One region of the Zoogloea sp. GDB6 genome, then DNA from elsewhere that is predicted to be linked to it. Evidence: predicted binding sites of a transcription regulator. Region 1 holds the regulator's gene; the other holds the start of a gene.
What was found. Region 1 encodes LexA, which represses DNA repair genes until DNA is damaged. Its sites were predicted from a motif close to ACTGTATNTANATACAGT; they were not measured.
Positions count from the first base shown of each region.

Region 2: AC1PQG_RS03090 (PA0069 family radical SAM protein) is a predicted target of LexA. The motif match lies at 2,148-2,165, and genes of this name have one in related genera.

Region 1 covers NZ_CM161497.1:2,808,731-2,812,135, forward strand. Annotated here, with positions in the region: gene AC1PQG_RS12740 (FKBP-type peptidyl-prolyl cis-trans isomerase) at 1-407, opposite strand, end outside; partial or broken gene AC1PQG_RS12745 (peroxiredoxin) at 373-873, opposite strand; gene lexA (transcriptional repressor LexA) at 1,275-1,877, shown strand; gene imuA (translesion DNA synthesis-associated protein ImuA) at 1,904-2,665, shown strand; gene AC1PQG_RS12760 (Y-family DNA polymerase) at 2,601-3,405, shown strand, end outside.
Region 2 covers NZ_CM161497.1:685,786-689,190, reverse strand. Annotated here, with positions in the region: gene AC1PQG_RS03100 (response regulator) at 1-498, opposite strand, end outside; gene AC1PQG_RS03095 (DUF4118 domain-containing protein) at 495-2,036, opposite strand; gene AC1PQG_RS03090 (PA0069 family radical SAM protein) at 2,174-3,268, shown strand; gene AC1PQG_RS03085 (hypothetical protein) at 3,287-3,405, opposite strand, start outside.

The DNA of each region.
Region 1 (3,405 bases):
TTGACGGTGATGTCGAAGATCAGCGCGGTGCCGGCGAGGGGATGGTTGCCATCCACCACGACCTTGCCGTCGGCGATGTCGGTGATGCGGTAGACCATTTCGTCCTCGCCATCTTCACCGACGCGCTCGAAAGACATACCGACTTCGATGTTGTCGGGGAACAGGCTGGCGTCTTCCACCAGCACCAGTTCCTCGTCGTATTCGCCAAAGGCGTCTTCCGGCTGCAGCTTGACCTTCAGGCTGTCACCGCTGTTCTTGCCGTGCAGGGCTTCCTCGATCACGGTGAAGATGCCGTCGTAACCGCCATGCATGTACACCAGCGGGTGCTGGCCGTCGTCGATCACGTTGCCATCCGGGTCGGTAACCTTGTAGTCAAGCGTGACGACCGTGTTCTTGGCGATTTCCATTTACATTCCTTGAGTTGAGTTGCTTTATCAGCTGGAAGACTTCGGCGGCATGGCCGCGCGGATTCACATCGTGCAGCACATGCTGCACCACCCCGTCGCTGGAGATGATGAAGGTCGAGCGGCGCACGCTGCGCTTGGCAACCCCATCGACCACGGCCGACAGCCACACACCGTACAGGCGGCAGACCTCGCCGTCCTCGTCGGACAGTAATCCCACCGACAGGCCGTGCTGGTCGCGGAAATCGGCATGGGTCAGGCAGTCGTCGGGACTGATGCCGATCACCATGCAGCGTTCCTGCTCGAAGTCGGCATCGTGGTCGCTGAAGTCGATGGCCTGGCGCGTGCAGCCGGGAGTGTTGTCACGGGGATAGAAGTACAGGACTACGTGTCTGGAACCCAGTACCGACGCCAGATCGAACATCTCCATGTCGGCATCGGGCAGGGAAAAGAGCGGAGCGGGCGAGCCTTCAGAAGGCGACGCGGGCGAGTCGGAGGATTCTAACCGAGCAGCGCCGAGAACTCTACCCGAAGCGTGTTGCGGACTGACGAACATGGGCATCTCTCCTCCGGGGGCTGGGCTCTCGCGAACCCGTGCGGGTTGGGGTGAAATCTATCTATGTGGCGTGCCTTGTCTGCGAAATCTGTTGGCTGGTGTTCCGGATGCCAGCTTGCCACACCTGCATCAATCAGGAGAAGGCATGCTCTTGAATGGATAGTCCACCGAGGGCGGGGGCTCAAGTCATTTATGCCCGGAGCCTGCAGTTTGTCACGCCTCCCGAAGCCCGGCTCCCGGCTGACAAAGGCTCGCCCGGCTTGTCATCCGTCGAAACCTGTATAAAATTACACAAGACTCACAGGAGCCCTCCAATGTCCGACAATCTCACCCCCCGCCAACAGGAAATCCTCCAGCTGATCCGCGACACCGTGGAGCAGGAAGGGCGTCCGCCGACCCGGGCCGAGATCTGCACCGCCTTCGGCTTCCGCTCCCCCAACGCGGCGGAAACCCATCTGCGCGCCCTGGCCGCCAAGGGCGCCATCTCCCTGGAAGAAGGCCGCGCCCGCGGCATCCGCCTGAAGGAAGGCCTCGGCCTGCCGCTGATCGGGCGGGTCGCCGCCGGCAGCCCCATCCTCGCCGCCGAGCATGTGCAGGGCCGCTACCAGGTGGACCCGGGCCTGTTCTCCCCGCGCGCCGATTACCTGCTGATGGTGCGCGGTCTCAGCATGCGCGACGCCGGCATCCTCGACGGCGACCTGCTGGCCGTCCATCGCACCACCGAGGTCCGGGACGGGCAGATCGTCGTCGCCCGCGTGGAGGACGAAGTCACCGTCAAGCGCCTGGCCCGCAAAGGCCCCATCGTCGAGCTGCTGCCGGCCAACCCGGACTTCGAGCCCATCGTCGTGGACACCCGCAACGACCAGCTGGAAATCGAAGGCATCGCCGTCGGCCTGATCCGCAACGACAGCTTCTGACCCACCGGCATCGCCTGAACCACGCCATGGCCGCCCCCGCCTTATCCCTAAATCACCTGGTCTGGCGCGGCGACCGGCTGGCCACGCCAGCCTTGCCGGGGCGGCCGACCGGTCATGCCGCACTCGACGCAGTCCTGCCGGGCGGTGGTTGGCCCCTCGCCGCGCTGAGCGAACTGCTGCTGCCCCGTAATGGCATCGGCGAACTGGGTTTGCTGCTACCCCAGCTCGCCAATGTGCCAGCCGGCCGCTGGGCGGCCTGCATCGCCCCGCCCGGCCTGCCCTATGCGCCAGCCCTCGCCGCCGCTGGCGTGCCCCTCGAGCGCCTGCTCATCGTACAGGCCGAGAGCCCGGCCCACGCCCGCTGGGCGGCCCGTCAGGCCCTCGACTCCCGCAGCTGCGAGGTGGTCCTGCTATGGCTGGCCGACGCCGACATGGGCGCGCTGCGCCGCCTGCAACTGGCCGCCGAGGAAAGCGGCACGCCGCTGATCCTGCTCCGCCCCGAAAGCGCGGCCCACCAACCTTCCCCGGCCGTCCTGCGGTTGGCGCTCAGCCCCTGCCGCGGCGGCCTCGGGATCCGCATCCTCAAGCGCCGCGGGCCGCAACTGGCCGCCCCCCTGGCGCTCGAACTCCCGTGGCCAGGCGGTGGCACACGGCCCGACTGCGGCCTCGAACATCCTTCGACGGCAACGATCGATCCGCAGCCCTCCTCCCCCTCCGGCAAGCATGCTCTGGTGCGCCCTTTACCTCCCCGATCTGCCCCTCCAGGTCTTCACGCGGGGGCGCAGTGAGGCCGCCCCGCTTGCGGTCCTCGATGGCCACCCTCGCCGGCGGGTGGTGGCCGCGGATCCAGCGGCAGTGGCGCGCGGCGTGGAGCCAGGGCTTGGGCGGGCCAGCGCACTGGCCATAGTGCCGGCGCTGTGCCTGGTCGACCGGCAGCCGGCCCTCGAACACGCGGCGCTGATCGACATCGCCACCTGGGCCGGACGTTTCACTCCCGCCATCAGCCTCGACCCGCCCCACGCCATCCTGCTGGAAGTGGAAACCTGTCTGCGCCTGTTCGGCGGACTCGTTCCGCTGGGCCAGCAGATCACCCAGGGAATCGAAGACCTGGGCTTCCACGCCCACCTGGCCATCGCGCAGACACCGCTGGCCGCCCGCTGGCTGGCCCGCTTCGACAGCGCTGATGACGTGGGCGCACCGCTTGCCAGCAGGCTCGACCCACTGCCGCTGATCGCCCTCGCCGACGGCACACCGGTCGGCCCCGACAGCCTGGACCTGCTCACCGGCACCGGCCACGTCACCCTGGGAGAAGTGCGCCACCTGCCGCGCCACGGTCTGGCCCGGCGCCATGCCCAGGCGGTCACCGACGCCCTCGATCGGGCTTATGGGCGCATCCCCGATCCACGTCCGTGGTTCAAGCCGCCCGAACGCTATGCGTCCCGCCTGCCGCTGCCGACCCCGTCCGACCAGGTGGACACCCTGCTGTTCGCCACCCGCCGCCTACTCGCCGGCCTGGCCGGCTGGCTGG
Region 2 (3,405 bases), 2.1 Mb from region 1:
CAGTACGGCGAGCAGGCGGTATTCGATGGGCGTCAGCTTGACCGCCTCGCCCTTGCGGCTGACCAGGCGGCGGGAGAAATCCACCTCCACGTCGCCGAAGCCGACCTGCGCCGCCTCGGTGCCGGCATTGGCGCGCCCGCGCCGCAACAGCGCCCGCACACGGGCCTGCAACTCGCCGATGGAAAAGGGCTTGGTCAAGTAGTCGTCGGCGCCAGCGTCGAGTACGTCGATCTTGTCATGCTCGGTGGAACGGGCCGACAGCACCAGCACCGGCGCCGACGACCAGCTGCGGAAGTCCTGCATGAAGTGGGCACCATCGGTATCCGGCAGGCCGAGGTCGAGGATCACCAGGTCCGGCCGACTGTTTCCCGCCTCGATCAGGGCCTGACCGCAGCTGTCCGCCTCCTGCACGCGGCAGCCCTCGGACTCCAGCGCAGAACGTACGACACGGCGGATCTGGCGTTCGTCCTCGACAACCAGGATCTGCGGACCATTCATGGCAACACTCCGGATTCCAGCGCCTCGACATCGATGGCTGGCGGTGTGCCAAGGGGTAACGTGAAAGCCACGCAGCCGCCCCCCGCCGGTGGATTGAAGGCGCGGATGGTGCCGCCATGGGCTTCGACGATGCTGCGGCAGATCGCCAGGCCGACGCCCATGCCGGCCACCGGACCTTCGCTGCCGCCCCGCTCGAACAGCTCGAAGACCTGCTCCAGGCGGTCCGGCGGAAAACCCTCGCCGCTGCTCCTCACCTGCACTTCGAGCAGCTCGGCGCCGGCGCGGGCGCTGACATGGACCGGCGTATCCGGCGGCGCGTACTTGGCGGCGTTCTCGAACAGGTTGCAGAAGACCCGCTCCAGCAGCACGGCATCGAACTGCACCAGCGGCAACTCGCCAAGGCCGCTGGTGCGCACCGGATGCCGCGCCATCGCCGGGCCCAGCAGCTGCAGGCTGGAGCCGACCACCTCCTCGATGGACTGCCAGTCCTTGCGCAGGCTGACGCGGCCGCTCTGCAGACGGGCCATGTCGAGCAGCTTGTCCACCATTCCGTTCACGCGCAGGGCCTGCTCGCGGATCGCCGCCGCCAGTTCGCGCGCCTCGTCCGGCAAGGGCTCGCGCAGCAGTGCCAGGGAGTCCGCCATCCCGTAGAGGGCGGTCAGCGGCGTACGCACGTCGTGGGACAAGGCCGACAGGATGGAGCTGCGCAAGCGCTCGGACTCCGCCTCCAGCTGCGCCGACTGGACAGCGGCAACAAAGTGCAGGCGCTCCACCGCCGTCGCCGCCAGCGAGGTGAGGGCTTCCAGCAGCGGCAGCTCGTCGATCGCATCCTCGGCCAGCGAGACGATCAGCACACCGCACACCTCGCCAGCCCCGGCCAGCGGCAGGAAATGGCGGCGCCGGCCGGGCCGCTCGGAGGCCCCCGACTCGATGACGCGGCCGCTGTCGAGCACCATGTGGCCGATCTGCATGTCCAGTGTGCCGAGCGTACCCGCCGCGAAGCTCTCCACCCGCAGGCCACGGTCGGCGCCGGGCAGCAGCAGCCATGCATCGGCCCCCAGCTGTCTGCCGATGAAGTCCTGCAGGGCCCGATCCACCTCCCCCGGCTGGCGCACACCGGCCAGACGCTTGGCGAGGTCGTACAGCGCGCGGACGATGCGCTCCCGGCGGCCGGCGTCGTAGGCCTGCCGGCGCTGGCCAGCGGTGAGCTGGCCGATCAGCAGCGACACCGCCAGCATCACCAGGAAGGTCACCAGGTACTGGCCGTGGCTGATCGCGAACGAAAAACGCGGCGGCACGAAGAAGAAATCGAACAGCGTCACACAGGCGAGGGAGGCCGCCACCGCCGGCCCACGCCCGAGGCGACTGGCCACCAGCACGACGGCCAGCAGGAAGATCATCACCGCGTTGGCCAGATCGAGCACATCGCGCAGGGACAGCGCCACGCCCAGCGCCAGCACGCAGACGAGCACGGCCAGCAAGTAGCGGAAGCGCACCGATTGCGATTCGAACAGCAGACGGGGCAAGGGAACGGGCATGGGGCGCGGCGCCGGTCGGGACGCCCGAGGGGAAGACAATGCAAATTGTTGCACCGCCCACATAAAAAAGGCGTAAACGCATCGATCGGCAAGATCGGTGCGATTGGATATACTGTATTTTTATACACACAATTCCGATGAAGCCTGCCCCACCCCGCGGACGCGGCAGCCGCCTGAACCCGGACAGCCGCTTCGCAGCCTGGCGCCGCGACGGTTTCGACGACGGCTGGGAAAGCGCCACTGACGCTGCGGACGACACCGCTGACCCGCCCAGGGGCCCGGCGACGACGCTGATCCTCGACCAGGCCAAGTCGGTGATCACCCGCAACAGCTCGCCGGACGTGCCCTTCAACCAGTCGGTCAATCCCTACAAAGGCTGTGAGCACGGTTGCGCGTACTGCTTCGCGCGACCGACCCACGCCTACCTGGGCCTGTCGCCGGGGCTGGATTTCGAGACGAAGATTGCGTGGAAACCCGACGCACCGGCGGTGCTGCGCCGTGAGTTGGCCGCCCCCGGCTACCGCTGCGAGCCGATCGCGCTGGGCATCAACACCGATGGCTGGCAACCGGTCGAGCGGCGCCTCGGCCTGACCCGCCAGCTGCTGGAGATCCTCGCCGAGACGCGCCACCCGGTGTCCATCGTCACCAAGTCGGCGCTGATCGAGCGCGACCTGGACCTGCTCGCCGACATGGCGCGGGACGACCTGGTGCACGTGATCTTCTCGATCACCACCCTCGACCCGGCGCTGGCCCGCAAGCTGGAACCCCGCGCAGCGACGCCGGCCCGGCGCCTGGCGGCGATGGAACGCCTGCACGCGGCCGGGGTGCCGGTCGGCACGCTGTTCGCACCGTTGATCCCGGCCATCAACGACCACGAGCTGGAAGCGGTGCTCGAAGCGGCCCACGCGGCCGGCAGCGATACCGCCGGCTACGCGCTGCTGCGTCTGCCCTACGAATTGAAGGATTTGTTCGCCGACTGGCTGGACAGCCATTTCCCCGACCGGGCCCGGCACGTGATGAGCCTGCTGCGCCAGTTGCGCGGCGGCGAGCTGTACGACAAGCGCTTTGGCCACCGCATGCGCGGTGAGGGCGTCTTCGCCGATCTCTACAGCCAGCGCATGCAGCGGCTGGCGGAACGGCTGGGACTCAACCGTTCGCGGCGACGCCTCAACACGGCGGCCTTCCGCCCGCCGCCGCGGCCCGGCGACGACCGGCAGTTAGCACTTTTCTGAGAGGGGAATGCAGCGGGCTCAGCGCCGGATGCGCCCGCCCCAGCCGATGCCGCCATAGCCGCGCCAGCCCGGGTAGCCCGGCGGATAGGCGTAGGGATAGGACCACAGCGGGTCCCAGTAGGGCTGCGACTGCATGC